2 regions of the Methylotenera sp. E1MeOHC1 genome follow, and region 1 is predicted to be linked to the other one. Evidence: riboswitches for the same ligand, from Rfam matches in the RefSeq annotation. Region 1 holds a riboswitch; the other holds the start of a gene.
What was found. Region 1 has a riboswitch for cobalamin ahead of ACSSU7_RS08285 (TonB-dependent receptor domain-containing protein). Riboswitches for the same ligand answer to the same signal wherever they lie in the genome.
Positions count from the first base shown of each region.

Region 1 (11,477 bases):
ACAAAATAACGCATGTCTACTAACTATCTAGAAAAAATCAGAAACTCTCGCGTTTACGACGTGGCTAAAAACACGCCACTGGACTTTCAGCCTAACTTATCTGCACGCATCCACAACCGCGTACTACTAAAACGTGAAGATATGCAGCCAGTGTTTTCGTTTAAGCTGCGTGGCGCCTACAATAAAATGGCTAACCTGCCAAAAGCAGCGCTAGATTCAGGTGTGATTGCAGCTAGTGCAGGAAACCATGCGCAAGGTGTAGCACTCTCTGCACAAAAACTGGGCTGTCGCGCTGTTATCGTGATGCCAACCACAACCCCCCTGATTAAGATCAATGCGGTTAAAAGCCGTGGTGCGGAAGTCGTATTATTTGGCGACAGTTATTCTGATGCGTACGTACATGCGTTAGAGCTAGAAAAGTCTGAAAACCTTACATTCGTCCACCCTTATGACGACCCAGATGTGATTGCCGGTCAGGGCACGATTGCGATGGAGATTTTAGAGGCGCACCCTGAGCCTATTGAAGCAATTTTCTGCTGCGTTGGCGGCGGTGGTTTATTAGCGGGTATTGCCGCTTATGTAAAAGCGGTTAGACCAGAAATTAAAATCATCGGTGTTGAAGCGCGCGATGCTGAGGCCATGACTGACTCATTGCAGCAAGGTCAGCGCGTAATGCTGGAGCAAGTGGGCTTATTTGCCGATGGCGCAGCGGTCAAACAAGTAGGTGAACATACCTTTGCGCTATGCCAGCAATACGTTGATGAAATGATTGTGGTTGATAACGATGCCATTTGTGCCGCGATCAAAGATGTGTTTGAAGACACGCGCAGCATTTTAGAACCAGCCGGCGCGCTTGCTACGGCTGGCCTAAAAGCCTACGCCACACGCGAAAAGCTGGAAGGTAAAACGCTTATCAGCATTGCCTCTGGCGCCAATATGAATTTTGATCGCCTGCGTTTTATTGCCGAGCGCGCCGAACTGGGCGAGAAACGTGAAGCCGTGCTGGCAGTGACTATTCCAGAAAAACCAGGTGCGTTTAAAGCCTTCTGCCATTTACTTGGCAACCGCAACATTACCGAGTTTAATTACCGCTATTCTGACCCTACAGAAGCGCACATTTTTGTCGGTGTGGCCGTTAACGACCCAACGGAGTCTGCGCAACTGGTGAGAGATTTAGCCGCCCAAGGCTTGCCTGCACTAGATTTATCAGAAAATGAAGTGGCTAAGCTGCATTTACGGCATTTGGTAGGCGGGCACGCACCACAGGCCGAGAACGAAGTGGTATTTAGATTTGAGTTCCCTGAAAAACCGGGCGCACTCATGAAGTTTTTAGACACTATGGGACACGATTGGAACATTAGCCTGTTTCATTACCGTAACCACGGCGCAGACTTTGGCCGTGTATTAGCCGGCATGCAAGTGCCTCCAAATGAACTAAGTGAGTTTTCTGATTTCTTAAATAACTTAGGATATCCGCACTGGGAAGAAACCAATAATCCAGCATATAAACTATTTCTAGGTTAATGACACAGTAAAACTATGGCTACTCAGGTTGATCACATCAACATTGGTTAGTATCAACCATATCAATTGGCTGATACTAACCAACCCAGCACCTCTTGGCATGTAAGCTTTTGTTTTTAATCAGTTCTACTTTTAGTACAGTTCTTGCTTAAATAACAAGGTTAATACTTAAATAACAATATCAGCATGGCATCATCAGAAATCAATTTGGAGAGTGTGTATGAAATTTACCCCAGCATTTAGTAAAACACGTATTAGTTTAATTTTACTAGCGCTAGTGGCAGGCATTAGCGGTTGCAGCAAAGAACAAACCAATCAAACACAAGACACGGCGGCAGATAAAGCCAATGCCACTGGCGTTGCATATGTAACGCGCCAGGATGCAGGTGTAAGCGTGATTGACCTAGCAACCATGCAAGTAGTTAAAGAGTTTGACGTTAAAGCGGCATCGCCACGCGGCCTAGGCGTTACCGATGACGGCAAAAAACTGATTGTCGCAACTCGCGAGAACGCAAGCATTTCAATCATTGATACCGCGACAGGTGCAGTATTACAACAAATCCCTGTAGGTAAAAACCCGGAGTTTGTACGCATTAGCGGCAACTACGCATTTATTTCATCTGAGCCAAGTGCAGTGGGCGGCCCACCACCAAAACCAGGTCAAAAACCGGCAGAGGAAGAAGATGACGATGATGAAGAGAAAATCCCCGCTAAAATCGCTGTCGTTGATTTAACTAAAGGTGAAAAAGTACGTGAAATCACTGGCGGCCCAGAAACTGAAGGTATTGAGTTCTCTGCTGATGGTAAAAACTTAGTGATCACCAATGAAGCTGACAACACAGTGACCGTACATAACATTGCAGACGGCAGCTTGATTAAAACTATTCATACCCACGAATATGGCGATCGCCCACGCGGGATTAAAGTATCACCAGATGGCAACACCTATTTGGCAACACTAGAATATGGCAACAAAATCATGGTGCTGGATAAAGACTTTAACTTTGTGCGTACCGTAGATACTGGCGAAACCCCTTACGGCATTTCGTATGACAAAAAAGGTGAGCACATTTTTGTAGCGACCAACAAGCAAAAAGCACTGCAAGTGTTTGATGCTAAGACTTACGAAAAAATAAAAGATATTCCAACTGGCAACCGTTGCTGGCACTTCACATTCACCCCGGATGATAAACAAGTGCTGCTGGCTTGCGGTAAATCAGATGCGGTATTCGTGATTGATGCGGAAAAACTGGAAGTGACGAAACAAATCGAGGTAAAAGACATGCCTTGGGGTATCGTGACCTATCCAAAATCTATGGGTAGCCTTGATACTAAACTAGACACCAAGTAATCAGCAACCCAACAACGGGCCACCCAATCAGGCGATCCGCTTTCTATCAAGCTCCTATCCGTGATAGGAGCTTTTTTATTTCAGCTGTTCGAGTATATAGGCCCAATCCCTTGGGTCAACTGGCGTAATCGACAAACGGTTACCGCGCTGCAAAATACGCAAGTTTTCTAGCGCTGGCGTATCGCGCATTTCTTTTAAGCTCAACAAGCGTGTTTTACGCACCAGTTTCACATCCACATTAAACCAACGTGGGCTCTCAGGCGTCGCTTTCGGGTCAAAATACTTATGCCCTTCAATAAACTGCAGGCGATCAGGATAAGCCAAGGTGGCGACCTCAGCAATACCAGCGATACCAGGCTCATCACAGTTTGAGTGATAAAACAGCACACCATCCCCCACCTGCATCTGGTCGCGCATAAAGTTACGCGCTTGATAGTTACGCACGCCGTACCAATCAACGGTTTGATTCTCAAAGCCTGCTAGGTCATCAATTGAAACATCGGATGGCTCGGACTTCATTAACCAATATCGCATTACGTTTTCCTGTCAAAAATGAGCGTCTATGATAATCTATATCTAATCAAATTAAAAAACTCTAAGATGACAAAACCACAACAAAAAAACGTACTTGGCACCGCACTGCAAACTTGTAGCTTAGACCCAGTCACTGGATTCACCCGTTCAGGCTGCTGCGAAACTGGCGTTGACGACCACGGCAGTCACACGGTTTGCGCACAAATGACAGAAGAGTTTTTAGCATTCTCAATTTCAAGTGGAAATGATTTAAGCACACCACGGCCTGAATACGGCTTTGAAGGATTACGCGCGGGCGACCGTTGGTGCCTATGCGCAAGCCGCTGGCTGGAAGCATCAGAAGCAGGGTTTGCACCACCAGTGATACTAGAAAGCTGCCATGAAAAGTGCTTGGAAATTGTGACTTTAGCGGACTTGAAATATCACGCATTAAGGTAGAAACTGGCAATAGAAGTATTGCCTACAAACAACTGAGGAGTTCTCCACGGACGTAGCCTAAGCCAGCATCCTGAACCAAAAAGGCTCAAGTGGTAACAGCCTAGAGCGCATTAGGTACACTCGCCAAGCGGTTCTTAAAGAACTCGCTATAGAGCGCTCACACAACAACTCGAATGACTAAAACCGATGCTATAAACTAGTTCAAGGAATTATTAGCCTAAACCACGCCGCAGAGAACAAACTGTATAACCTGACGTTTTATTTTAATCATAAAACGATTGAATTGATTCTACTCTACTTACAATAAAACACTAACAAGAAAACGTATTAGCTATTTAAATATTTCACTTGCATGAATATTTATTTTGGCTCACAAGCTTGGTCTATCTGATCTTGCATCATAGAGATTCTGCGCTTGATATCACCGACATTCACATCGCCGCTTTTACTCGTAAGTAGTTCGTACGATAGGTTAAGCGCAGTCATAATCGCGATACGCTCAACCCCAATTACCTTGCCGCTATCACGAATGTCACGCATTTTTTTATCTAAGAAATTGACGGCATTAAGTAAACCTGGACGCTCTTCATCCGTGCATGACACCGTAAAGTCGCGCCCCATGATATTGACATCAACGCCTTTAATTTCACTCATTAGCTTTTACTCAAAAATAATAATTTATTGAAAATTAAGGCAGGCTTTGCATTAACGCTTCGATACGCTCACTGGCTTTAGCCATATTGGCTTTTAACAATGTGGTATCAGATTCCATAGCGCCCAGATCAACACGTAGACGCGCGTTCTCGTCGCGCAACTCGTTATACCGTGCAATTAATTGCAACAGTTTTTGTTCTAGTGCTGTTAAGTCTGCGTCCATACACTCACTATAATTGAAAAAAATGATTGTAGTCAATAGCTAACAGCGATTTTTAAAAGTATTACAACACATTGCAAACAAATTTATCAGAGATAGTTCGCCTCATTGAATCTTTAAACGTTATAATTGTCGCTGTTGATAGGTGCCTTGTTTGTTCTTAATAAACAAGGTGAAACTGGGAAATAGGTGCGTTGATACGCTATATTTAAGCGTAAAACAATTCCTGTGCTGCCCCCGCAACGGTAAGTGAGTATGCTTCTTAAGCATATGGTTTTGCAATAATCCACTGAGCCACGCTATTTTTATAGCCCATGCTTGGGAAGGTGCCAAACGTAACATTCACAAGCCCGGAGACCGGCCTCGCAACAATTAGTTGGAAATACCGCGGGGTGACGGTTTATCAAAACGTAGCGCACAAGCACATGCTTGTGCCGTGAATCCTTTTTCGTTTCGATGCTTTAGCTCCTCTGTATTTCCTTAGTTATCAGTCACATGCGGGGTCGCATGTCACAAAGGGAAATTTAAATGAACAAGAGTATCATCGCTGGCCTTATCGGCTTGGCGCTTCATCCAACTGTATATGCTACAGACACCATCAACTTAGACGAAGTTGTAGTAACTGCCTCACGTACACCACAATTACATAAAAATGTTATCGGTGACGTCACCGTTATCGACCGTGAAGAAATCGAGCGTATCGGCGCAGGCTCAATTACTGATGTATTACGTTTGCAACCAGGGGTACAAGTGGCTACTAACGGGGGTGCAGGCACAGAATCCAGCATATATTTAAGAGGCACCAGCTCAGAACAGATTGTAGTATTGGTTGATGGCCTACGCATCAACTCTGCGACGCTAGGCAGAACCTCGTTTGAAAATATCCCACTCGCTCAAATTGAGAAAATTGAAATCTTGCGTGGCTCAGCATCCAGCCTGTATGGCGCCGACGCCGTTGGCGGCGTGATTCAAATCTTTACCCGCAAAAGCTTATCTGAAAAACCGCTGATTAACGCGGCCGTTGGCTTGGGCTCTTACAATACAAAAACAGCGGAATTTGGTATCAATGGTGGCATTAATGCGCTTAAGTATGGCGTAAATGTCAGCAGCCTGGATACCGACAGCTTCTCAGCAAAACGCATCCGCCGCGGCAAAGACTCCGATGACGACAGCTACCGCAATTTAAGCACCTCAGCTTTTGCTGAACTTGAACTCGCACAAGGCCACACCTGGGGCCTACAGTTCTTTGAAAGCAAGGGACACAACGAATACGATGCTGCTAGCCCTAGTACCAATTATGAAAGCTTTACTGAGCAAACATTGCAAAGCTATGCTTTTACCAGCAAAAACCAATTTACTGACTTCTGGCACAGCACATTTAAACTAGGCATGGGTGTAGATGATTCAGACAGCCATGCAAAACCCAACAAAACCAAAGCAAGCTCTACCTACAACCCTACAGGCATAAGCAAGTATCGCACCGAGCAAAAACAAATCTCCTGGCAAAATGATTTTACCCTGCCATTAGGAACACTTACTTTGGCCTATGATAGGCTTGAGCAAGACGTGAGCAGTGTAGCTAACTTCAAAACCAAATATAAAAAAGAGCGCAATGATGATAGTTTCTTAGCGAGTTACCTGCTGGATCAAGGCAATCACTCGGTACAAGCCTCTATCCGAGAAGACCACAATACCCAGTTTGGAAACTACATGACTGGTGGCGCAGGTTATGGTTACCGCATCACACCACAATGGCGTGTTACAGCCAATTACGGCAAAGCTTTCAGGGCACCGACCTTTAACCAATTGTATTATCCAAATTTTGGCGATCCTACATTAACACCAGAAAAATCGGACAACGTAGAAGCTGGCGTTAAATACACTGGTGGCAAACTCAATGCTGGCGTGACTGTGTTCCAAAACAAAATTCGCAGCTTACTCGCAAATGCAGGCCCTGCAACCCCAAGCTGCACCCTTACCAACTTCTGCCCTATCAACGTGGGTAAGGCTGAAATACAAGGTGTAACCACAGAGGCAAGTTGGAACATTAGCGATAACTTACTCTTAAGCGGTAACTTTACCGTGCAGTCACCAAGAAATGAGGATACGAACCAGTTGCTAGTGCGCCGAGGAAATCGCTACGGCACAGTTAATTTACTACACACATGGGGTAATTTACAGTGGGGCGCAGAAGTCAATGGCGCATCTACTCGCTACAATGACACAAGCAATAAAATACCGATGAGCGGTTATATGCTCGTTAACATGACTGCGAACTACAAGCTCTCACCAGAATGGAAGTTAGAGGCACGAGCAAATAACTTGCTGGATAAGAACTATATTCTATCTTACGCAACCGCCACCGTGCCTTACAACACAGCGGGCAGCAACTTGTTTGTAGGCTTACGTTACAACATGAAACCTTAACGTTAGTTAACTGCTAGGGCGAGCGAAAACTCGCCCTAGCAGTTACATTTACGATAAAATCATGTTTTATTTAACTATTATCATTTAAGCGAAACAATCGGAGGCTGCACCTACTATGCTTACACTTTCTAAAACACAACAAATCTTTATAGGTGTTGCGCTTGCCGCACTCATCATTGTGACGCGTGGCCATCACTTTGCTTCAATCAACAGCCTGCCTAGCGCATCTCTTGCTGTATTTTTTCTAGCTGGTTTATATCTGCGCCCAGCGATTATGTTTCCGGCGTTACTGGCTTTATGTACCGGTTTAGACCTTTACTCTGTTTATTTCCAAGGTGTGAGCAACTTCTGCGTAACCCCTGCTTACGGCTTTTTGCTACCAGCATACGGCACAATGTGGCTAGCTGGCCGCTGGTTTGCTAAACATTACAGCTTCAGCACTAAGGCAATTCTACCTTTAGTAGGTAGCGCAACAATTGCTGGCGCATTAAGCGAGTTATTTTCTAGCGGTGGCTTTTATTTCTTTGGCGGTCGCTACCCTGACCCAACCATTGCTGAATTTGGTGCGCGTTTACTTAAGTACGCTCCACGCCAATTTGAAAATATTGGCTTCTGGTTAGCAGTTGCTGCCGTAGTGCATATTACATTTGCATTAGCAAACGGCCTAAGCCGCGCTAAAGCTTAAGTTAGATGACCACTGATGACAAAAGCACGCGCCATACAGCACGTATGGTGCGTAAAAAAGCAGTGATTGATGCTGCGATTGAACAAGCAAATCAGGAAAAAGGTCTGCTGCTGGTACTGACTGGTAATGGCAAAGGTAAAAGCTCCTCTGCATTCGGCATGATGGCACGTGCTTTAGGTTATGGCATGAAAGTCGGCGTTGCGCAATTTATCAAAGGGCGCAGCGATACCGGCGAAGAAGCCTTTTTTCGTGGCCAAGCCAACGTAGAGTGGCATGTGCTGGGTGAAGGCTTTACTTGGAACACGCAAGATAGAGAACGCGACACTCAAACCGCACAAGCCGGATGGGAGATTGCGCAACGTATGTTGCGCGACCCCAGCATTAAACTGGTAATTCTAGATGAGCTCACCTACACCATGAAATATGGCTACCTTGACCTCACACAAATACTGGCTGACATTGCCGCCAGACCCACCATGCAACACGTAGTGGTGACTGGCCGCGGTGCCCCAGCCGCACTCACCGAGATGGCAGACACCGTGAGTGAAATTATGGATATTAAACATGCATGGCGCGCTGGCATTAAGGCCCAGCCAGGCATAGACCTGTAACCCAAAGCTATGACCACTTGCAACGCCCTACTCATTTCCGCCCCAGCGTCTGGGCAGGGGAAAACCTTTATTACCGCCGCCTTGGCGCGCGCATGGCGTAACCAAGGCTTGCGTGTGCAAGCATTTAAATGCGGGCCTGACTTTTTAGACCCGATGATTTTAGAAGTTGCAACGGGACGCCCTGTTTACAACCTAGATTTCACAATGTGCGGCGAAAACGATGCTGAAGCGCAGCTTTATCGCGCAGCACAAGATGCTGATGTGATTATCGTTGAAGGCGTGATGGGCCTGTATGATGGCACACCATCAAGTGCAGATATTGCCGTACGCTTTAATTTGCCAGTGTTACTTACCATTGATGCAGGCGGCATGGCGCAAACTTTTGGCGCGCTGGCGAACGGCCTGCTGTTACACTACCCCAACCTAATCCCCGCTGGCGTAGTTGCTAATAAAACAGGCAGCGCAGGGCATGGAAAATTATTACACGACTCACTGCCACCACACCTTAATTGGTTTGGCGCATTACAAAAGAACGAGGCGCTCAGCCTGCCTGAGCGGCATCTCGGCTTATTCCGTGCAGGCGAAATTAGCGACTTAGAACAAAAGATTGAAACAGCAGCCAATGCTTTAGCACAAGATTTACCGCTACCGCCAACCGTTACATTTAGCGCACCGGCCACACTACAGACGCCTAAACTCCTAGATGGCAAGGTAATTGCCATCGCAAGGGATGAAGCGTTCTGCTTTATTTATCAGGCTAATTTAGACTGTTTGCAAGACATGGGAGCATCGCTGCGGTTTTTCTCGCCATTGGATGACCACATATTGCCAGAAGCCGACGCCTACTGGCTGCCCGGCGGCTACCCAGAGTTGCACCTGAATAAAATCAGTAGCAATTTAGCCATGAAAAATGCCCTACAGGCAGCCTTTGATGCGAACAAACCGATACTAGCCGAATGCGGCGGCATGATGGCGCTGTCCACCTGTTTAAATGATGTGCCTTGCTTTGACTTACTATCAGGGGTAAGTAAAATAGAAGACCGCCTACAGGGGCTAGGCTCATTAAAAGTAACATTGCTTAATGATGAGCTGGGTGCACACACTTTTCACTATGGTAGTTTTACAACAGAGCTACCGCCTATAGCCACCGCTAAGACGCGCTTTGGCAAAGTGGAAAACATTTACCAGCATGGTTCGATTATTGCGAGCTTTTTGCACTTTTACTTTGCCTCTAACCCAAACTTAGCCGCACAGCTACTTACACCACGTTTTATGGCAAGGTAAGCCAAATGCCTTTAATCAAACCTAGATTAATCAATGTCAGCATTTTTCTATTGAGCCTACTTACAGGCACGGCACATGGCGCAACATTATTTGGCATCGTCTCCGACAGAACCGCACCTGCCGCCGCTGAGGCAGCAAAAAACACGCTGGCCCAACGCCCAGGCGACCAGATTATTTTACGCTCACAATCACAAATGATGGCGGCGGACAGCCGTACATTAAAGCGCTGGCTACAAGAAGCAGATGCTGTGTTTGCCGTAGCACAGTATGCAGAATCATCTGCACAACTACAGAGAGCGCTTGATGCGTTAAAATCTGATCCATCCAAAGCACAACCGGCTACTTTTGTTGCATTTAATGGTGATAGTGCACTATCACTCAGAAGCCGCTTTAACAAGAGTGCAGTCAGTGAGTTTGCTGAGGCAAAAGCACTGACGCAAACACAGGAAAAAACGCCGGATGCGCTGTTAGCCTCGGCAAAGAAACACGCTGCGGCTGCAAAGTGGCTGGCACTAAGCGAGGTTTGGCAAGCTGGCGGTCAGGAAAACTTAGCCGCATTTATGGCGTACTTACTCAATGCACAGTCTGCAAAGAACAACGCACAACTGCCTACAGCCAAACCCATGCCCCCCATCCGCTTACGCGTTAACGGTAAAGAATTAGCAACCGAACAAGTAGCGTTTGCATCGCAGCCCAACCAAAACAGCAAGCTCACATTAGCAGTGCTAGACTTAAGCACCAGCGACCCTCAGGTTGCAGACGCGATTTGCGCACAAACCCAACAGCAGGGCATCAATTGCGTTGCGGTAATGGCCAAATGGGGCGAAGCATCCAAGCAAGCCATAGAAAAGCTACCGTCAATGGTAGCTCCAGCTAAGTTAACCGGCCTAGTGGTGTTACAAGACTTTGTTGTAGGCGCTGCGGAGGGACGTGAGTCGGTCACCGAACTGATTAAAAAACTAGACGTACCCATGTTTAAAGCCATCCGGCTTACGGATCGCAGTGCGACTGCCTGGCAGCTGTCAGAAGATGGACTACCTACCAACTCTATTCAATACCGCGTCGCCATGCCTGAAGTACAAGGCAGCAGCCAACCGATGGTAGTAGCAGCGGCTGGCGCACCAAGCATTGATAAGCTGACAGGCGTGGAGTTGCGCCTACCAGAACTGTTACCCACAGAAGTAAAGTCACTAGTGAGCCGCGTGATGAACTGGCAAACCTTGCAGCACAAAGCCAATGCAGAAAAACGCGTAGCCATTATTTACTACAATCATCCACCAGGGCGCCATAACATTGGTGCCGATAATTTGGATGTACCGCAATCACTGTTTGATATTTTGCAAAGCATGAAGGCCGCGGGCTACCAAACCGGCGAACTGCCTGCTACGCATGAAGCCTTACTCGACTTAATGCAGGATAGAGGCGTTAACTTACCTGAAAACAGTGGCGAACTTACCAGCATGTTGCCTAAAGTCGCCAGCATGGATAACGCAACTTATGCACGCTGGTTTAATACTTTACCAGCCGTGGTAAAAGGTGAAATGGTAGAAGGCCCGCTGGGTCGCCTGCATGCTGAGCTTGTTGCTGCACAAGCAGCTGGCGAGTTAGAGATTGCCCATGGCCGGCTGACTAAGTCTATGCGCGAGCTACGTCACCTAGTAGAAGGAGTTAACCACCCACAGCGAGCTGAAGCGATTAAGTTGCTCACAGAACTGCATGACGGTTATGAAGTCTGTTTAAGCAAACATA
Region 1 covers NZ_CP196025.1:1,746,136-1,757,612, forward strand. The annotation lists gene ilvA (threonine ammonia-lyase, biosynthetic) at 13-1,524, shown strand; gene ACSSU7_RS08260 (YVTN family beta-propeller repeat protein) at 1,745-2,875, shown strand; gene ACSSU7_RS08265 (EVE domain-containing protein) at 2,951-3,409, opposite strand; gene ACSSU7_RS08270 (DUF2237 family protein) at 3,476-3,847, shown strand; gene ACSSU7_RS08275 (cell division protein ZapA) at 4,208-4,501, opposite strand; gene ACSSU7_RS08280 (coiled-coil domain-containing protein) at 4,536-4,724, opposite strand; cobalamin riboswitch at 4,848-5,101, shown strand; gene ACSSU7_RS08285 (TonB-dependent receptor domain-containing protein) at 5,250-7,148, shown strand; gene ACSSU7_RS08290 (hypothetical protein) at 7,264-7,833, shown strand; gene cobO (cob(I)yrinic acid a,c-diamide adenosyltransferase) at 7,839-8,444, shown strand; gene ACSSU7_RS08300 (cobyrinic acid a,c-diamide synthase CobB) at 8,454-9,728, shown strand; gene ACSSU7_RS08305 (cobaltochelatase subunit CobN) at 9,734-11,477, shown strand, end outside.

Region 2 (11,477 bases), 720 kb from region 1:
CGTGTTACCAGATATTAAAAGTGCGCAAGTGATGATGAACGAATTATTGCTAGCGCGCATTGACGCTAATCATATTCACTTTTTGGCTAGACCAGATAAACCTTTGGGCGACCTGCCTGAGGCAAATGTAATAGAGAGATCAGAACTCGTTTTTTGCGCAAGTGTAGGCATGTTGCTAGGCGCGGTACTAGGAGCATTGGCTGGAGTTCTAGCCATCATGGTTCCATGGTGGTTTGGCTCGGTTTCTACAGCCATTATCCCCTACACCATGTTGATTGGTGGGGTGGCGAGTGCGATTTGGGCGGGGACTTTAGCGACTGGAGTCCCAAACCATAGGCTAGAGCCATATAAAAAACCAATTAATGCCGGAAAAGTGCTGATGATTGTTTCTGTACCCTTGCATAGACTCATTGAGATTCGCGACATCTTGATTAAAAGACATCCCGAAGCCAGCTATGAAGGAACTTGGCCAACTGATCACGTATTATTTCCTTAGCAGTGGATTGATACGCAGTGATAAAAATGGCTAAGTAGTCTAAGCGTAATGTGAATGGCGCTTGCTGAATGTACACCTTGATGGTGTGGGGTCTGTTTCGGCCTGCAATGCCAAACAAACTACAGGCCAAAAGCACTAAATGGCTGTGCTTAACTTCAGCCCTACTATACCAACAAATATGCATAACAAACTTAGTAGCCTACCTAAGTTCGCAGATTCATCAAATAGCAATATGCCAAAAATTGCTGTGCCAATGGCACCGATTCCTACCCAAACCGCATACGCCGTTCCAACGGGTAATGATTTCATTGCCATTCCTAGCAGCCAAACGCTCAGTACCATTGCCAGCACGGTGCCTACCGTTGGCCAAAGTCGCGTAAAACCCTCGGTATACTTCAAGCCTATCGCCCACACTACCTCTAACAGCCCGGCCGCCACAAGAATCGCCCAACTCATCTTAACACCTCACAAAAAAATATTGGGTCGTCCCGAGATTAATCTAAATAAGCAAGGTCGTCCTTACTTATCGCACAACGCATAAAGTTTAGCACTAGAATTGAATGCCAGCTTACTTTCAACATAGCGCACAATGAATAATTACCAACCCATTGATGCAATCAAACGCTATTGCCCACCATAGCTTACACATGCTGCATGTAATTAAACATCACAAGGGAGCAATCTACAATTTATGCAGTGCCGTATTTAATTCTTAAATCAATTCATGCAATTATTGCACCATGCATCATTCATATTTAATTTTTTACTTATATAAATCAATGCAGTAGGCATCTGGCACATTTACTGCTCTTACCTTAATAATATTTAAGCTAAGGCACACCCCATACTATGCAGTCAATGAAGCCAGAAGTTACCGACAAAACAGAATTGTCAAAATTTCTGAATCAAACACAAGCCATATTGTTAGTGGTCATTTTCATCATGCTAACAGGCAACTTCGCCCTGTTTCACGGCATTGCGCACATATACCCACTTACAGTTGCCAATGCACCTTTTTTAACCTCATTGGCTTTATTCTTTAGCGCACTGACCGCCGTTTTCTTTTTATCCATTTGCCATGGAAAATTTACACGCTGGATATTGGCATTGTTTGTCATTATTGCATCGCAAGCCGCTTATTATATGGACCACTTAGGTGTCATTATCGATACCGTCATGATTGATAACATCATGCAAACCAGTACAAACGAGTTTGCTAGCTTAATTACCATGAGCTTAATCGTGAGAACTTTAGTTTTCGGTGTTATACCGGCATGGTTAATTATTAAATACTGCCCCGCACCAATCAATTTCAAAGCGGAATTTAAATCTAGATTAAAAACCATCGCTGTTTGCTTGGTAAGCATCGTTTTATTAGTAATACCGTTCACCGCTGACTACAGCTCGTTTATACGAGAACATAAAATTGTCAGGTTCTACGCTAACCCAACTTACTCAGTGTACTCGGCGATTAAATACGTCACAGAGCAATCAAAAATTGCAAGTCATGCGGTGTTACATAAAACGGCAGAAGATGCGGTTTTAATTGACCCAAGCACAAGTAAAAAAGAGCTCATCATATTAGTAGTTGGTGAAACTGCCCGTGCAGACCGCTTCTCATTAAATGGATATAAGCGAGAAACCAACCCATTGCTCGCCAAAGAAAACCTTGTAAGCTTTAGTAATGTCAGCTCATGCGGGACATCTACCGGCGTCTCTGTGCCATGCATGTTTTCATCTTTAGGGCGAGATAAGTACGATAAAGAAAAAGCGCTTGAGCAAGAAAATGTATTAGACGTTCTGAAAAAAAATGGTATTGAGGTGCTGTGGCGCGACAATAACTCAGACTCTAAAGGAGTTGCCACCAGAGTTAAATATGAGGACTTTAAGTCGCCAACGCTCAATCCAACTTGCGAAGGTGAGTGTAGAGATATCGGTATGTTAAGCGGGCTTGATAAGTATATTGAGGCGCACAAATCTCAAGACATGATGATTGTATTGCACCAAATGGGCAATCACGGCCCTGAGTACTATCGCAGATACCCCAAAGCATTTGAACGCTTTAAACCTGCCTGCCAAACTGGTGAGTTGAGAGATTGCTCTAAACAGGAAATTGATAATGCTTATGACAATGCAATTTTATATACGGATTATTTTTTATCCGAAGTGATTAGTTTTCTCAAAAAATACGACAGCACGCACGAAACAGCAATGCTTTACATCGCAGATCATGGTGAGTCTTTAGGTGAACACGGCATTTACCTACATGCCGCACCGTATATGATGGCGCCTAAAGAGCAAACGCATGTTCCAGCCATTGTATGGGCCGGGAAAAGCTTTGATTATCGCTTGGATGATATTAAATCGTATCAAGACCATGCGCTGAGCCATGACGATTTATTTTGTACTATACTGGCTTCGTATGAGTTAGATTCACACATATGTGCAGCCAAAAAAGGCATTTTCTCTAAAAATACCGCGTTAAAATCAGCGGCTATCTCTGACAATCATGCAGAGAGGAAACTAAATTAATTCACCATGGAACGCTGGGTTCTATACGCTATTATCTCCATGCTGTTTGCAGGCTTTACTGCCGTCATTGCAAAACAGGGCTTAACTGGCATTTCTGCTGAGCTTGGTTTAACGCTAAGAACACTGTTTGTTTGCGCATTTATTATTTTGTTTGGTCTGCTTGCCGTCACACCGGCTGAAATTAAAAACCTGCAAAAACATCATTATATCTGGCTGGCACTATCCGCCCTCACCACTGCCGGCTCTTGGATTTTTTATTACAAAGCACTGAAAATGGGGGATGTAGCAACGGTCGCTCTGATTGATAAAGGCAGCGTGGTTGTCACCGTGATATTGGCATGGCTGCTATTTAAAGAAGTTATCACCTTACGCATGATGATAGGCGCAGTATTAATTATTGCTGGCATCATCACGATTGCAAAAAAATAATAGAATCACCACAACCTAATCCTAAGGCTGACCAAAATTGACTAGAGCGCATAGCTGACGTGAGCCTCTACCCCACTGCAAAGCTTAATCCCCCTTCAATTAACTGACTAAAGCACAAGAGACTTAAAATCTCTTGTGCTTTTGCAATCTAATCAAGCTAAAAAAGCCAATTAAAAAAATCCTTATAAAACATAGGTATGGAAATTTAAAATAAATAATATCTATATATTGTGCTTTTAATATTGAAATCACCCACTATGTTGCGTTATAGTGCTTGCACACGGTTCTTATTTTTCAGTCGAAAATTAAGATAATAGGGAATCCGGTGCGAAGTTTGACCTAGCGCAAACATCAATACCGGGGCTGCCCCCGCAACTGTAATCAGAGAGTTATTTTGTATTTCTCGCCACTGAATTTTGATTAATTAAAATTTGGGAAGGCTAGCAAAATGATGATGACCTGAGAGCCAGGAGACCTGCCGTAGACATTTTCACGCTGCACTTGTGTGAATACTTTTATAACGTTTGAGGCGGGGTGTCCTCGGCAGATGGGTAGACTCAATCTATCCGCCATGCTGGTCTTTGTTTGGCGTATTTTTCTATTGTAGAAGATGCTCGCCTATAAAGCGTACCTGCCCTTTATTAAAAAAGGGAAATCTAAATGGATGACATAAAACCATCTTCAAGTACTGACTCAGTACAATCTACACTACTGCCTATGTTGCAGGTAATTCGCCGTAATGGTGCCGCGGTAACATTTAATTTAGACAAAATTGCTATCGCGATCACTAAAGCCTTCTTGGCGGTTGAAGGTAACCAAAGTGCCGCATCACAGCGTGTACGTGACCAAGTTAACACATTGAGCCAAATCGTTAATAACGCATTAATTCGCCGCTTACCAGCTGGTGGTTCTATCCATATTGAAGACATTCAAGACCAGGTTGAACTAGCCTTGATGCGTAGCGGCAATCACGACGTAGCACGTGCTTACGTGCTTTACCGTGAGAAACGCAATGCTGAACGTGCCGCAGAAAAAGCGACGACTAGTGAACCTAGCCATGCGCTGAATGTGAATATTGACGGTAAATTAGTGCCGCTTAACATTAAACAGCTAAACGACATGGTGGCAGAAGCCTGTCTGAATCTGGGCAACGAAGTAGATGTGAACCTCGTTGTAGAGCAAGCAGTGCGTGATTTATATGATGGCATTCCATTTAGCGAAGTATATAAAGCGCTGATTTTATCTGCGCGTAGCTTGATTGAAACTGAGCCAGCTTACAATTATGTAACAGCGCGTTTGCAGCTGGATTTAGTGCGAGCTGAAGTATTAGGCGAGCGCGTAAGCCATGCTGAAATGGATACGTACTATGTGGAATACTTCCCACGCTATATCAAAATCGGTATCGGCTCAGATTTGTTAGACCCACGTTTGGCACAGTTTGATTTGGGTAAACTGGCCGCAGCTTTGGTTAAAGAGCGCGATTTCCAATTTAGTTACTTAGGTATTCAAACTTTATATGACCGCTACTTCTTGCATATTGAAGAGCGTCGTATCGAACTACCGCAAATCTTCTTTATGCGCGTGGCGATGGGTTTGGCGATTAACGAGATTGACCGCGAAGCGCGCGCAATCGAGTTCTACAATGTATTGAGTACGTTTGACTTTATGAGCTCAACGCCAACTTTATTCAATGCTGGCACATTGCATTCACAGCTTTCTTCTTGTTACCTCACCACTGTGAGCGACGACTTGGACGGTATCTACCAAGGCATTAAAGAAAATGCTTTGCTGCAAAAATACGCAGGCGGGTTAGGTAACGACTGGACGCCAGTTCGCTCATTAGGTGCACGCATCAAGGGCACTAACGGTAAGAGCCAAGGCGTGATTCCATTCTTAAAAGTGGTGAACGACACGGCAGTAGCGGTAAACCAAGGCGGTAAACGTAAAGGTGCAGTATGTGGTTACTTGGAAACTTGGCATCTGGATATTGAAGAATTTTTAGACCTGCGTAAAAACACCGGTGATGATCGCCGTCGTACGCATGACATGAATACCGCGCATTGGATTCCAGATTTATTCATGCGCCGCGTGACTGAAGCTGGCGAGTGGACATTGTTCTCACCATCTGATGTGCCGGACTTGCATGACAAATACGGTAAAGCGTTTGAGGCGGCTTATGTGGAATACGAGCGTCGTGCGGATAATGGCGAAATCAAGTTGTTCAAGCGCGTGCCTGCTTTGCAGATGTGGCGCAAGATGCTTTCTATGCTATTTGAAACAGGCCATCCTTGGATTACGTTCAAAGACCCATGCAATATTCGTTCGCCACAGCAGCACGTGGGTGTGGTGCATAGTTCTAACTTATGTACAGAAATCACGCTGAATACTTCTGATACAGAAATCGCTGTATGCAACTTGGGTTCTGTGAACTTATTGCAACATTTAACAGAAGTTAACGGAAAGTTAGTGCTAGATAACGACAAATTGCAAGCCACGATTAAAGTCGGCATGCGCATGTTGGATAACGTGGTGGATATCAACTTCTACCCAGTGGGTAAAGCGCGCAACTCCAACACACGTCACCGCCCAGTGGGTATGGGCATCATGGGCTTTCAAAACTGCCTGCACGCAATGCGTATTCCTTATGCAAGTATGGAAGCGGTTGAGTTTGCCGACCGCGCCATGGAAATGGTGTGCTACAACGCGTACTGGGCATCAACCGTGTTGGCAGAAGAGCGCGGCCCTTACTCTAGCTTTAAAGGCAGCTTGTGGGATCAAGGCATCTTGCCATTAGATACATTAGATTTGTTAGCTAGTGAGCGTGGCGGCAATGTGGAAGTGGATAGAAGCAAGACATTGGATTGGGACGCTTTGCGTAGCCGCATCCAAAAAGTAGGTATGCGTAACTCTAATTGCGTGGCGATTGCGCCAACTGCGACGATTTCTAATATCGTCGGCGTATCTGCCAGCATTGAGCCTGAGTACCAAAACCTGTACGTGAAATCTAACTTATCTGGCGAGTTCACCATTGTGAATGAGCAATTGGTCAATGATCTGAAAGCACGTGGCTTATGGGATACCGTGATGGTGTCAGACCTGAAGTATTTTGATGGTTCATTGGCGCCTATCGAGCGCGTGCCAGCAGACTTAAAACAGCTTTATGCAACAGCATTTGATGTTGATCCAAGCTGGTTGATTGAAGCGGCAGCACGTCGCCAAAAATGGATAGACCAGGCGCAATCACTTAACCTGTATTTCGCAGTGCCTTCAGGCAAGAAGCTTAACGATACGTACTTATTGGCTTGGCAACGTGGCTTGAAAACGACGTATTACTTACGTTCATTAGGCGCAACAGCGGCAGAGAAATCGACTGGTAGTGGTGGCGAGTTGAATGCGGTTGCATCAAGTGCGCCAGAACCAGCGCCAAAGATGTGTTCGATAGATAACCCGGAATGCGAATCTTGTCAATAAGCAAGCGTCTGTGAGCCATCCATTGCTTTGTTACAACAATGCTCAAAGACTGCGCCGTACTATTTGTACTGTCTTGTCTTTTGCGCTTGTCGTGCCTCGCACTGAATAGCTCTCACTAGCTTGCTAAAAATGATGACGAAGAATTAAGGAAAAAACATGCTTTCATTTGAAGATGAAGTTTACGTAGAGCCAACTAAGCCACAACTGGCGCCAGTGCCAACACCAACCGCAGCGCCAGTAGCAGCAAACCAGCCGTCTATTTCAGGCCGTGTGAATGCCTCAGATAAGCGCATGATTAACGGCCAAACGGACGTGAATCAACTAGTGCCGTTCAAATACCATTGGGCGTGGGATAAATACTTGGCCGGTTGTGCCAATCACTGGATGCCGCAAGAAGTTTCCATGAGCCGCGACATTGCACAGTGGAAGGACAGCACTGCACTGACCGACGATGAACGTCTGATTGTTAAGCGTAATCTGGGCTTTTTTACCACAGCTGACTCATTGGCTGCGAACAATATCGTGCTGGGCACTTATCGCCACATCACTGCGCCAGAGTGCCGCCAATACTTGCTGCGCCAAGGCTTTGAAGAGGCGATTCATACACATGCCTATCAATACATCGTTGAGAGTTTGGGTTTAGACGAATCTGAAGTATTTAATGCTTACCAGGAAGTAGCGAGTATTAAAGATAAAGATGACTTCTTGATTCCATTCATCAATGTCCTGACAGACCCGGAGTTCAAAACCGGTACACCAGAGGCTGATCAACAACTATTGCGTTCATTGATTGTGTTTGCCTGCATCATGGAAGGTCTGTTCTTCTACGTAGGCTTCGTGCAGATTCTGGCACTTGGCCGCCAGAACAAGATGCAGGGCGCGGCTGAGCAGTACCAGTACATCTTGCGTGATGAGTCTATGCACTGCAATTTCGGTATTGATGTCATTAATACGATTAAGCTTGAGAACCCACATTTATGGACTGCTGAATTCCGTGAAGAGATTAAAGGCTTAATCCAACACGGTGTTGAGTTGGAATATCGTTACGCAGAAGCAACCATGCCACGCGGCGTGCTGGGCTTGAATGCCACCATGTTTAAGGAATACCTGCGCTTTATTGCCAACCGCCGTTGCCAGCAAATTGGTTTGGATGTGCTTTACCAAGGTGCGACCAATCCGTTCCCATGGATGAGTGAGATGATAGATTTGAAGAAAGAGAAAAACTTTTTTGAAACCCGTGTGACAGAATATCAAACGGGCGGCGCATTAAGCTGGGATTAATCTGGCGCCAAACTGGCAAGAATAGCCTTAGCTACACGGCTATTTTTGCCTGCACTCAAGGAGTAGCGCCTTTTTCTTTTAAGAGCGCTACTATTTTAGTATTACCTGCATCTTCAGCTAAGGCTAAAGCAGACTTACCGTTCTTACCACGCGCCAAGATATCAGCACCTCGTTCGATAAGTAGTTCAGCCACTTCAAACTGACCAGATGTGAGACTAAGCAATAAAGGCGTAAAACCAAGGCTATCCCGATCATTGATATAAGCCCCTCTTTTGATCAACATTTCTGCAATAGTTTTATAACCAGGCAATTGTTGACCACATACCAGTAAAAGCGGCGTCATGGTCTTGCGGTCATAAGCATTCACATCCGCACCTTTTTTGATCAGTATGCCCGCTATCACCGTGTAGCCTTTTTTTAAAGCAACCAACAGCGCGGGCGTGCCATCTGGATCTGAAATGTGGATATTGAAATTACTACGAACAAAGAGATCAACAGCCGCCTGATTACCTGTATGAATTGCCTGCAGAAACTGCTCTTCACTGCGCGCAATCCCTAGCCGCTCTAATTCTTTAATAGCAGCATCTATACCCTGGGCTTCGCGGATATGTTGAGACTGTCGCACTTGCCGCAGCCTGAGAATGTCTTCCATCACCTCTTTTGGGAAGCCCTGACGCCCGCCGCGAGAGTCAATAATCAGCTCACTGAAATAATCATGTATTTGTGGTGTAGACCACAGCTTCTCGATGCGCAACAAAATACGATCGAACTTATCTTCAAGGGCGTATGGGTAGTTCTCGCCGAGGTATTCAAAAAAAGGATGTTTAACAGACATAATGAATATAGTAACTTAATCTAGCTATTTAAATTGAGTGAGTTAGTAATGACTACCAACATCTCACAAAAATTCATTATAATCAATTTTTAATATGCTAAGCTAACAGCGTTGCATAGTTTACTCACGCGCTATTTCGTAAGTAAACGAAAGGATTATTTTGTTGAATTTCGAAGAAATGCATACAAGATTACCCGCTTACTATCGTTACCTGATTGCGATAGTGCTGTTCCTCATAGCCTTTTTTCTGCGTTTCATCATCGCACCAGCACAAGAAAATCTGGCTTACATCACCTTTTATTTGCCAACACTCATCAGCTTCTATCTACTTGGAACTGGCCCTGGCGCCTTGGTGGCTATACTTTCTGGCATAGCTGGCGAATACTACTTCGTGAAACCATTTGAAGTATTATTTAGCGCGCAAAAGAGCTATCTTCCACTCGTATTTTTCTCCTTAACATCTTGCCTGATTGGGTTAATCATCACGAGACTTAGCCACTACAGTGATGAACTCAAGCATGCCGAAGTCCGAGAGAAGTTCCGTAGCCATGTACTAGAGCTGATTACCAAAGGGGCGCCGCTACCTAATATACTCAGAGCCATCATCCTCTGGGTTGAACAAGAAAACCCAGCTATACGCGGCAGTATTATGCTGCTAGATTCTGAAGGTAAGCGCCTGTTGGCAACAGCCGCTCCTAACCTGCCTAGATTCTACGTAGCCGCAGTGAATAATCTAAGCATAGGCGAAGGCGTTGGCTCCTGCGGCACAGCAGCATTTACCGGCAAACGGGTCATTGTTGAAGATATACAAAACCACCCTTACTGGCGCTATTTTAGAGAGATTGCAGGCCAAGCAAGGCTTGGGTCTTGCTGGTCGGAGCCAATACGTTCAACGCAAGGCAAGGTACTAGGAACCGTCGCCATCTACCACCAGAATACATACCGGCCAACTGAAGCCAATATCATGCTGATTGAGCAAGCCGCATATCTCGCAAGTATTGCCATTGAAAAAAATCATAGTGAACTTGCCTTAAAGAAGAATGAAGAACGCTGGAGATTTGCTTTAGAGGGTGCAGGAGACGGGGTTTGGGAATATGATTTTCAAACAGGTAAAACTGAAGCATCCCCACGCTTAATGGAGATTTTGGGGTTAGATGCGAGCCTAACATCTGATGTTGAGAGGTTTCACCACTGGGTAGCGTACACCCACCCAGACAGCGTCACCAACACAATGATGGCGATACAGGCGATGAAAGATAACAAAACCGATCGCTACCAGATTGAACAGCAAAAGCTATGTGGAGACGGCTCTTACAAGTGGCTACTGAACCGAGGCATGGTGATCAGCCGCAACGATGAAGGAAAACCATTACGCATGATTGGCACCTCTACAGACATTACCGAGCGCAAACAGCTTGAAGAGGAGTTCAAACGCCAAGCACGTATTGATTTCCTCACTGGGGTCAGCAATCGCCGCTACTTCATGGAGCAAGCCGAACAAGAAATACAGCGCACCAATCGCTACGACACGCCACTCTCGTTCTTTATGCTGGATATTGACCTCTTTAAGCAGGTTAATGATACATACGGCCATAAATCGGGCGATACGGTGCTGAAAAGAATGGCTACGGTATGCCGTGAAACCTTACGTGAGATCGACATCATTGGCCGCGTAGGGGGCGAGGAGTTTGCTATTTTACTGCCCGAGACAGACAAAGCAGAAGCCGCCGAGGTTGCCGAGCGGCTACGTGCAGTACTTGCCAATGAAAAAGTACCAATGGAGGTTGGCATTCCCATTCAGTTCACAGTTTCAATCGGTGTAGCTTCCAGAATATCCAAGCAAGACAACATCGACATGCTACTCAACCTAGCAGATGAAGCACTTTATCAGGCCAAAAAGTACGGGCGCAATCGAGTCTACATTGCTATGCAATAAGCGGATTAACCAGAAGTGGAAACTAGAGGCTGACTAATAATTACACTAAACTCTTAATCCAGCTACTTGCAGGCACAGGTTTACTATACAAATACCCTTGGTGGACCACCACTGCCCTAGCATTCAAAAAATCTGCCTGCTCTTGCGTCTCCACCCCTTCAGCCACCACATTTAATTGCATATGTTTGGCAACTGCCAATACCGATTCAACTAAAGCCGCATCGTCTGGGTCATGCGGCGCATCCTGCACAAACGTTTTATCTATCTTCAACTCATGAATCGGCAAGCGTTTGAGATGACTTAGCGAAGAATATCCGGTACCAAAATCATCCAGAGAAAAGTGTATTCCCAGTAAAGTGAGCTCCGTCATTTTAGCAATCACCTCGCTGATGTTATCAATCACCAACCCTTCCGTCACTTCGAGCGTCAAATGGGTTGGGTCAGCGCCGGTATCCGCTAAAATTGTTTTAATGCTCGAAACAAAACCCCGCTGACGG
Region 2 covers NZ_CP196025.1:2,465,600-2,477,076, reverse strand. The annotation lists gene ACSSU7_RS11665 (hypothetical protein) at 1-496, shown strand, start outside; gene sugE (quaternary ammonium compound efflux SMR transporter SugE) at 632-952, opposite strand; gene ACSSU7_RS11655 (phosphoethanolamine transferase) at 1,346-3,028, shown strand; gene ACSSU7_RS11650 (EamA family transporter) at 3,035-3,457, shown strand; cobalamin riboswitch at 3,722-3,954, shown strand; gene ACSSU7_RS11645 (ribonucleoside-diphosphate reductase subunit alpha) at 4,118-6,928, shown strand; gene ACSSU7_RS11640 (ribonucleotide-diphosphate reductase subunit beta) at 7,085-8,209, shown strand; gene ACSSU7_RS11635 (ankyrin repeat domain-containing protein) at 8,265-9,044, opposite strand; gene ACSSU7_RS11630 (sensor domain-containing diguanylate cyclase) at 9,208-10,980, shown strand; gene ACSSU7_RS11625 (EAL domain-containing protein) at 11,021-11,477, opposite strand, start outside.
Region 2: it holds a riboswitch for cobalamin, as region 1 does, so the genes downstream of both, ACSSU7_RS11645 (ribonucleoside-diphosphate reductase subunit alpha) here and ACSSU7_RS08285 (TonB-dependent receptor domain-containing protein) in region 1, are expected to answer to the same signal.